3 regions of the Bacillus salitolerans genome follow, and region 3 is predicted to be linked to each of the others. Evidence: riboswitches for the same ligand, from Rfam matches in the RefSeq annotation. Region 3 holds a riboswitch; each other region holds the start of a gene.

Region 1 (3,109 bases), on a different contig from region 3:
ATACATATATTTTGATTAATATAGAAATTCATCACAGGTCCCTCCTAATTGAAATCTACAATAGGTTGATCAACGGCATCATTATCATCTGTATTCGTTGAACTCTGATTATTATAAACCCGCAGACCATCACCAGTATTAAAGGATCCTGCCCCGGAAAAGGTTTTTGCTGTAGAATTTGGTGTCATCATAAATACATCACCAATATTGAAGACACTCGAGGCCCCTATACTAATAACTTTTACTGCACCGACAATAGCAGGCATTAAAAACATCCTTTTTCAATAGATTACATGCAGTATAATATGGATAAATGCCTGGGAATGTTCACGAAGTCACAGTAAAATCTTTAGAAAAATAAAAAAGACTCGTCTATCTGACAAGTCTTACATGTTCTAGTTGTAAAATTCCGTATATATTAGTTAGATGCCTAGTTTTTTATTGATTAATTCATCTAATTCTTGGCTACAAATTACGGTTTCTTCTGCTGTAAGCCCAAATTCCAGGGCTAAGAAAATCATTTTCTTTCTTTTTTCCTCAATCATCACTTCAAGCATTTTTCTTCTCCTACTATCTAGAAATCATCGAATCCATACAATTAATATGTAATAAGATGTACAGAATAATTATACAAACTATGAAAAGAAAAGGAATAGTTTCGATAAAAGAAGTGCTAAAGTTACAAAACATAGCATATTTCTACAAAATAAATAGTTGAATGGTCACGAATTAGCTCAGTAATTTGCAGAATTCTAATAATTCTGTCAGTTAACTAGTTTTCATGGACTACAAAAAGCCAACAATTGGTATTAAATGAAGCTTCTTTTGCAATTTTCTTTATCTTTTTTAACGAAATGTGACAAAAGACCAATAATTTAGCAGGAGGAAAATAAGCTCTATGATGGATATGTCTTTTCCGTTATATCTCCTATGATAGTTACAAGAGATCAGTCAGAAGCATAAACGCTGATTCTCGATAAAGGCAAAGCTGATGAAAATCAGTGACGCAAAGCTAAAGGGGCTAAGGTGTGATAAAAACACACTACGCCAGCCAGTTACCGAAAGAATAGGGGCGTTTCATTTTTTATAGCTAAAACCCCACTTTCGGTAAAGGTGGGGCTATTTTAATTACAAGGAGGTGAAAAGGCGGGTGAAGCTCATCAACCTGAAAACGAAGCTCGAGTTAGCTAATCAGATCGGACAAGCAAATACATTTTTCACACGATTAAAAGGGCTAATGTTTTCTAGTGAACTCCCTTCAGGCTGTGCACTTCACATCATGCCCTGCCAATCGGTTCATACGTACTTCATGAATTACAACATTGACGTATTATTTATGGATGATAACCAGAAGGTTGTAGGTATTGTTGAATCGATGCAACCGAGAAAAGTCACGAAAGTGTATCGGAAAGCAAAGTCAGTCATTGAATTACCTGAAGGAACGGTTGCATCTACTGGTTTAAAAGTAGGAGATGTCCTTTCATTTGAAGTGTAATTCAAGGAGGTTGTATGTTGAAGAAATTAATAGACTTAAGTCTAAAAGAGAATGGGCAAGGACTAACCGAGTATGGGTTAGTATTGGGACTAGTTTCAATTGCAGTAATCGGGTTGTTCAATATACTTGGTGATGCAATTACAGCAATGTTTGAAAATGCTCTCGCCATACTATTAAGTAGGGAATAATCAAATAAATGAAGAGGGAGAGATCATGATGAACAAACTAAAAGGATTATTTTTAGAAGAAAAAGGACAAGGGATGACAGAGTACGGTTTAGTATTAGGTGTTATCGCGGTAGCGGCAGTTGGAGCCTTAATCGCTTTACGTGATGAAATAACAAATATGTTTGAAACAGTATCAAATGCTGTATTAAATCGTGAAGGTCAATAATTCTATTCAAGTAATTTTGTTATATAAAAAATGAAGAGGGAGAGATTAATAATGAACAAACTAAAAGGGCTAATAAAAGAAGAAAAAGGGCAAGGGATGACAGAGTACGGATTGGTACTAGGTGTTATCGCCGTAGCAGCTGTTGGTGCATTAGTAGCGTTACGTGATGAAATTACAGCTATGTTTGAAACAGTATCAAATGCTGTATTAAATCGTGAAGGTCAGTAATTTATCAGTTATAGCCTTAATACTTATTTTATATCAACTAATAGTATATGCCCCATACGTTTTCAAAACGTGGGGCTCTTTTTAGCTCATAGGAAAGTATTAAATTTTTCATGTAGTTAAAGAACTGCGTATTTATTATTGCGTTACAAATAGGAAACTGCATAAAAAAAAATAGGCGAACGCTGGCGTCGAAGGACTGGTCGCTAGCCAAGTTTTTCAAAATTATTAAGAAAGTATAAAAGTTTTTCAGCAAGAGAATGGGCTAGTCACTTGGAATCCAGATCCAGCACCTAGCTACAAGGTCAAATAACCTTAAATGAATAAAAAGGGAAAAGCACCCTTTTTCACATTTAGGAACATTTCTGCCTTAGGCTAAACGGGGCGCCCTGAGCTTTTGTTCTAACAGTTTAATAGAGGTAGTGATAAAATGATTAATTTTACTATGCTCATCATATTAACCATTTGTCTATTTACTGACTTAAGAGAAAGGAAAATATATAATATCGTCATTTTTCCAGCTCTAGTAGTAGCCATTGGTTCCAATGCTTGGATGGATGGTTTATCTGGACTATGGTTTAGTGTTACTGGCTTTGTTGTGGGATTTATGATTCTGTTAATCCCTTACTTTATGGGGGGAATGGGTGCTGGAGATGTGAAGCTGTTAGCACTTATTGGAGCGTTAAAGGGAGTCATGTTTGTGCTAACAACAGCCATCTTTATGGCCATTATAGGCGGAGTCATGGGCGTATTGATCCTCTTATTTAGAAAAGGGGCTATAAAGAGAATAAAGTCCATTCTGTTTTCAGCAGCCTGTATTAAGATGGGAATGAAAATCCCATTAATGATTGACAAAGATGGGTTAAAAACCACTTATCCATATGGAGTGGCAATAGTAGGAGGAGCCATCATAAGCTTACTTAATAGAGAGTGGGTGCTTTTATGGTAAGAAACGAAAAGGGCCAATCATTAGTAGAAACCGCACTAGTGTTACCC
Region 2 (3,109 bases), on a different contig from region 3:
TTGATTGAACAGAGCTTGAATTGTGGAGATTGTTTCATTCGCCCACTTTACCGTTTTGGCCTCTTCATCCTTCACAAGACAAAGCTCATAGTTTTGACTTAATGTCGCTAACGCAGAGAACTCCATTTTGTATGAAGTAAAATGGTGATTCGCCTTTAGCATGACACCTCCGTACATCGCCATCATGACATGACGGTACTTTACCTCAAAATCATTTAAGAATGCAATTAACGAATCGGTATAGGCATTCCACGCTTCATCGACTTCTTCCATCGCTTGGCCAATCCTTGAATTCTCATCATAAAATGAACTCATCATCCCGCGTGCGGCAAAGGCACCAAATGGTCCAGCAATGAGAGATCCGAAAATAGAGGCTCCAATTTTCGCAAAGGTCCTCCCTGCTGCTTGAGACTTCATTTTTTGAAGAAGTTCGCTATACGCTTTTACGGCGAGGGCATATTCGGTCAATTGGTCACTGAGCTGATCTAAATCAGACAATAACCCTTGCTGTAAAAAAACGAAAATGCTCCGGTCAAATGAAAGGTGCTGAAAGATTTTACCGTATTCGTTTTTGGACATCCCCTCTAAGAAGCTTTCATAATCCTCTTGAAGATGATCTAAGATAAAAAGCTCCTTCAGCTCTTCAATCACATCTGTGACATTCGTGTATGTAAAAAACTGACGAATACATTCGTGGAACTCTTCCTTTGATTCAACCTTTTGCAATGGCTCATATACATATTTTCGAAGTGCATCATATCTGGCAGATAACGTGCCATGAATCACCTGGAACTGCTCTTCACATTTATGCTGAACGTAGGCCTCTACTTCTTCCGCCACTTCCGGTAGTAAATGAATCTGTAATTCTCGCTGGATTTTTTCATATTGCTGCTTTGGATGTAGAAACACATTTGTTGTTAGCTGAGCTTGTCCCATTACAACCAATCCGCAATCATGTTAAAGAATTCTAACCCTTCACTAAGCTCTAGCGATTCTCCAATAGATCCAGCATCTAAGACAGAATTCGTAATATCAAGTGTGTCAAGAGCCGTACCGTAATCAGCTAATGGATCAGGTATCGCAATAGCAGGTGTAGACGTAATCATCACGCCTCCCACTAACGAATCGTTTGACATGGTGAGCATTTGTTCATGCGTCGGAGAATAATAGCCCATTCCATCAAAGGTCGGCTTTGTGTAACCAATAAACCCTTCAACATTATCATGATAGTTCATCCCGCCATGAATGTTAGGAGACGAATTAATCGCGTGTCCCATCCCCATGTCAAACGTATGTCCGCCTGTTACATTGTCACGGATATGACCGACCACTTCCCCATCAGCCTCTACAATCGTATCTCCACCAGCACCCGGCCTCGTAGACGCCACAACCTCACCATTGGAGGTTCTAAAATCAACGCCGCCCGAAAAATTCGGGTGTGAATGAACCGTCTTCATCCGTTCATTCACCTGTTCGATTGTACCAAATAACCCGTTCATTAACTCTTCTGTACTTCCCATTGACGTCACCTCTATCTAGAAAATTAAAAAAAAACGCCACATCAAAAAGGCGTCTATCGATAAAATTGTTTGCAACTGGCTGGCATGCTTGGTAGCGTAAGCCCCTATAGTTTTGCGTCCCACTTTTTCAAGAAGTTTGCCCTTTGATATGTAATTAGTAGTCATTAATACCTATAAAACTATCATAGTACTTTTTCACTAGCAATACAATAGACTTTGAAAATTAACCTTTTCTTTCAAAGTCTATTGAACTCTCTCTATTTTTCACGTAACGCCCCCACTCTTTTCACGCCTACAAAGATAGTGAATCCCGTTGCAGTGATTGAGCTCTTCTATTTTTGAGGAATAAAGAAACTGTAAGGATAACTGTCCCAAACCAGACTAGTAAAAACAGCCCTCCTAAAACTGGGAATGCCGTGAACTCAAATACAGATCGGCCAAATCCAGTTTGGATCCCTATCAATATAATCATCAACATCCAAGCGATACTGCCTATATGGACAAGTCCTTTCTTAATGCTGTTTTTCACATTTGTTTTTTCTATTAACCACGCCGGGATAATCAACGTCTGAAGTGCATGAAAGCCAATTCCATGTAGGACAATAAGGTTACCTGCTTCCCCTGTAAAGCGATCTTGAAGTAAAATCATCCAGATTCCAGCCATATTGGCCACGACGACAGATACAAATGCATACCGAATTCCTAGTAGAAGCAATGGACGTTCATAAGGAGGCTTCATCCGTAAAAAGCGAATTGTCAGCCAGATTGCCAACATAACAAGTACTAAAGACATAACTCCAAATACCATTCCACCTATCGCATCCACAACAGTACCCATCCGAGAAAATCGAGGATCCAGACCTCTAAAGTTCTGTATGGTTTCAATGGCATAACCATATATACTTGAGACAATAAAAGACCACCGAATAATCTTTCGCTTTCTCTCCGTAAAACCCGCAAAGGGCAGAACCGCCGCTATCGATAGGATGAAAATGCCGATTGCTGCATTAAAAGAAAAGGCATCCTTCATATTGCCTTCAGGTAAAATAACTGCACCTTGAAAAAAGATAAAGATTGCAATACTTAATGATAGGATAAACCCAATGAGCCCTACCATAACCAGTGACCTTTCTCCTTCAAATAATTGAATGCGCTGCTTTTGACTATTCTCCATGATTTTTCCCTTCTTTCTATTTTATTTATTTATTTATTAATCAATAAATAACTGTGTAAAAAAAGAGAACATTTACTTTTCTCTTTTTTAACAACCATCTCCACCAGGGATCATTTCTGGCAAATTCAATACCTCAGCAAGTGTTATTAATAGGCCTGTTCCAATAAATTGAGCTGCTGTACCTTTTGCATTCGGAATTCCCGCTTTCTCAAATTTCAATGTCAATGATTCAAACATGATGCGATGAATGCTCTGGACATGTTCACGAATCCCTGGCTCTGATATTGTATGTGCTTGCATGACCATGAGCACTTCTTCTCGGTGTGTTTGAATCAATTGTTCGAATGCTCGGCCCATAGCACCTATCAATTGCTCAGCAGGTGCTTGAGCTTCTACAAAAGTGTCATGTATTCTC
Region 3 (3,109 bases):
AACCAAACAAATGAGGAGGCACAGAAACACGCTTATGCTTTACTCGATAAAGTAGGCTTACGAGAAAAAGCAAATTCCTACCCAGGAGAGCTATCAGGTGGTCAAAAACAGAGAGTTGCCATTGCAAGAGCATTAGCCATGAATCCAAAAATAATGTTATTTGATGAACCTACTTCATCCCTTGACCCAGAGGTAGTTGGGGAAGTTTTAGAGGTAATGAAGCAGCTCGCTAAAGAAGGTATGACGATGGTCGTGGTTACCCATGAGATGGGTTTTGCGAAAGAGGTAGGGGACAGAGTCCTATTCATGGATGGCGGCTATATTGTCGAGCAGAATATACCAGAAGAACTATTCGGAAACCCTCAGAACAATCGAACAAAAGTGTTTTTAAGTAAAGTATTGTAAAAAAGAGTAAGGGAATTCCTTGCTCTTTCTTTGTTTGCTCTTAAAGTCTTTTAAATTGAAACTAATTTTTGATTTGAACGTAAAAGTAATACAATAAAACAGTTAGAGATTACTATAAGTATGAGGGAGGCTAACAATGGATGTTTCCACAATACCGTGTTAAACCAAGCAAAAGCTCTTCAGTTCTAGGAATGGTTATTGGTATTATTTTTGTATGTATCGGGGTTTTTCAATTTATTTCAGTTGGAATTTTTGGAATAATATGGACTTTAGTGGCAGCTACTATTACTATTTATCATGCAGTTAACGTTTTTTCTAAAGAAGGTGTATCATCCTACCAGGTAGACGTTGGAGCACATAACAACACGAAAACAACATCCGAAGATATTGAAGCAGATATTCGCAAACTACATCGTTTAATGGAAGATAACATAATTAGTGAGGAAGAATACACTCGAAAGAAAGAAGAGTTATTAAATAAATGGTAAATACATTAGTCCCTTAATGAATAGCGTTTAAGTAAATGGATGAATAAGTTTATCCATTCTTTGGTAACGGTGTATTCTAAAGGGATAAAACAAAAGGTGCAAGTGCTCCGTTTAGCCTAAGGCAGAGCAAATGTTCCTAAATGAGAAAAAGGGTGCTTTTCCCTCTTACTCATTAAGGGTTATTTGATCTCAAGTGGCTGGGTGCTGGAGCTGGATTCCAAGTCACTAGTCCATTCTCTTGCTGAAAACTTTTTTACTTTCTAAAAAAAATAAAAAGGAGTGGATAGCCCACTCCTTACTTAGTTTGTACACCAATGGTTTTCTTATCAGAAACGCGTTTTTTGAACTCCTGTAACAGGTCATTCCCATGGAAGCCTTCTTCAATTAAATCGGTTAGGACACCTTCTGAAATATCTGCCTTCCCAACTAAAACAGCGTTTAAAAGGATACTCATGTTTTCTTCCATCATATTAATTGATCGAACGGTCGTGATAAAGGTCGCAGGGTCGTTATCTTTACGTGAAATCGTTGCCTCTATCTTTACTTCTTGATCTGCACTTTGAAGGGTAGAGAAGAGTTCCTCGTAACTTTTATCTACGTAGATCTCTATTAACCAGCGTCTTTCTTCGTCTTCTTTATTTATAACAAGTCCATCTAGTAAATGAATTTCTTGAGCTTTCACTTCATCGGTAGGGTGTGAAATTTTTAAGGAAACTAATTTAAAAGTTTTCATAGCTCCTCCTTCTCTCAGGTCATTTTTACCATTATAGCATGTTTTTCCATCTGCTGTAATTGTTGACTCAGGTTCTTAAAATCCCCTAAATTTCGACAAAAAATTAGTTATTTTTACATATGTTAACGATGTATTCCATCTGATAGAATGGGTATAAGTTAATTTTCATCTTCCGTTAATCGCAAACTCAGTGAAAGCTGAGGACGCAAAGCCACGGGCCTACAGCATTTGCCATGGTCGCCGGGTTGCCGAAGAAGGTGTGGATCGGATACCAGCCACCCTTAACCAGGTGGTTTTTTATGTTCAGATGGAAATTAACAAAACTTTATAGGAGGTTACGTTATGATGAAGAAATTACCTTTTTTATGCTTAGCAATGCTATTAACGTTCGGAACAGTAACACCTGCATTAGCTGAAGAGAGCACAACACCACAAGAACCAGTTTCTCCAGAAGAGCCAGTAGAATCAGAAGAATCTAGTACATCGGAAGAAACTACTGAAGCAGAAGAAAGAGAAACGGTAGAAGTAGAATTTGAGGATACGAAAAGCCTGGAATGGGTAAAAGAATCGATTGGTCGTATGAAGGTTAAAGGGATTTTTAACGGATATGGTGATGGTACATTCCAGCCGAATAAGCCTGTAACGAGAATGCAGTCCATTATTACAGCTGTGCGCTTACTTGGTCTTGAGGAAGAAGCGGTAGCGGCAGCATCATCTGAAACAATATTAGCGTTTAAAGACGCGGTCTATTTTGAAAAAAATCCTGAAGCAAAAGGCTACATCATTGTTGCGTTAGAAAACGGGTTATTTGATGCTTCAGAGGATAAGGTAGACCCAAATAAACCTGCTTCACGTGTATGGATATCTACTATTTTAGTACGTGCATTGGGATTAGAAGAGCAAGCACTTCAGTCTATGACAGATATCCCAAATTTTAAAGATGTGAAAGAAATTCCAGCTGCTTCGATTGGTTATGTTAATGTAGCGGTGGAGTACGGTATTTTTACAGGGACAGAGGCGGGATTATTCCAACCGAATAAGAACATTACACGTGCCCAAATGGCTGCTGTCTTAGACCGCACATCTACTAGTTTACTAGAAGAAAATGGTGCTACTACGATTCAAGGAGTAGTAACGGAAATAACAGAAGCGGAAGCAGCCTTGGAACTTACGGTTGAGATTTCAACAGGTGAAACATTATCATACTCGGTAGATGCTAAGCTTCTTGTTTCATATGAAGGGAAATTCCTTTCAGCAGATCAATTAGTTGTGGGTGATCCCATCCAGTTTTATGTCGAGGATGGAAAAGTACTAGAAGCGTCTATTTTAACAAAGGAGCAAGTAGAAACAGCATTAAATGCTCCGCTTGGTATTCAAGAGCTAAAGGTTGAAATCGAATTCGAAAATGATGGGGAAGTAGAAGTTAAATATAAGAATTCAAAAGGTAAAGTAGAAGCAAAAATTGAAGCAGAGGAACTAGAAC

The links. A riboswitch is a leader RNA that binds a small molecule or an ion and turns the genes downstream of it on or off. The one in region 3 is predicted to bind cyclic di-GMP.
Region 1: linked by a shared signal. The riboswitch ahead of ACFSCX_RS01615 (DUF192 domain-containing protein) and the one ahead of ACFSCX_RS10370 (S-layer homology domain-containing protein) in region 3 are both predicted to bind cyclic di-GMP.
Region 2: linked by a shared signal. The riboswitch ahead of ACFSCX_RS23950 (hypothetical protein) and the one ahead of ACFSCX_RS10370 (S-layer homology domain-containing protein) in region 3 are both predicted to bind cyclic di-GMP.

Annotation. Positions count from the first base shown of each region.
Region 1 covers NZ_JBHUEM010000003.1:13,039-16,147, forward strand. The annotation lists gene ACFSCX_RS01600 (spore germination protein GerPB) at 1-32, opposite strand, end outside; gene ACFSCX_RS01605 (spore germination protein) at 45-266, opposite strand; gene ACFSCX_RS01610 (aspartyl-phosphate phosphatase Spo0E family protein) at 423-557, opposite strand; cyclic di-GMP riboswitch class I at 972-1,063, shown strand; gene ACFSCX_RS01615 (DUF192 domain-containing protein) at 1,151-1,495, shown strand; gene ACFSCX_RS01620 (Flp family type IVb pilin) at 1,513-1,683, shown strand; gene ACFSCX_RS01625 (Flp family type IVb pilin) at 1,709-1,888, shown strand; gene ACFSCX_RS01630 (Flp family type IVb pilin) at 1,940-2,116, shown strand; gene ACFSCX_RS01635 (A24 family peptidase) at 2,544-3,062, shown strand; gene ACFSCX_RS01640 (TadE/TadG family type IV pilus assembly protein) at 3,056-3,109, shown strand, end outside.
Region 2 covers NZ_JBHUEM010000055.1:131,603-134,711, reverse strand. The annotation lists gene ACFSCX_RS23955 (SH3 domain-containing protein) at 1-936, opposite strand, end outside; gene ACFSCX_RS23950 (hypothetical protein) at 936-1,520, opposite strand; cyclic di-GMP riboswitch class I at 1,588-1,671, opposite strand; gene ACFSCX_RS23945 (hypothetical protein) at 1,813-2,694, opposite strand; gene ACFSCX_RS23940 (TetR/AcrR family transcriptional regulator) at 2,782-3,109, opposite strand, start outside.
Region 3 covers NZ_JBHUEM010000014.1:51,012-54,120, reverse strand. The annotation lists gene ACFSCX_RS10385 (amino acid ABC transporter ATP-binding protein) at 1-405, shown strand, start outside; gene ACFSCX_RS10380 (SHOCT domain-containing protein) at 546-893, shown strand; gene ACFSCX_RS10375 (YwpF-like family protein) at 1,189-1,626, opposite strand; cyclic di-GMP riboswitch class I at 1,797-1,879, shown strand; gene ACFSCX_RS10370 (S-layer homology domain-containing protein) at 1,969-3,109, shown strand, end outside.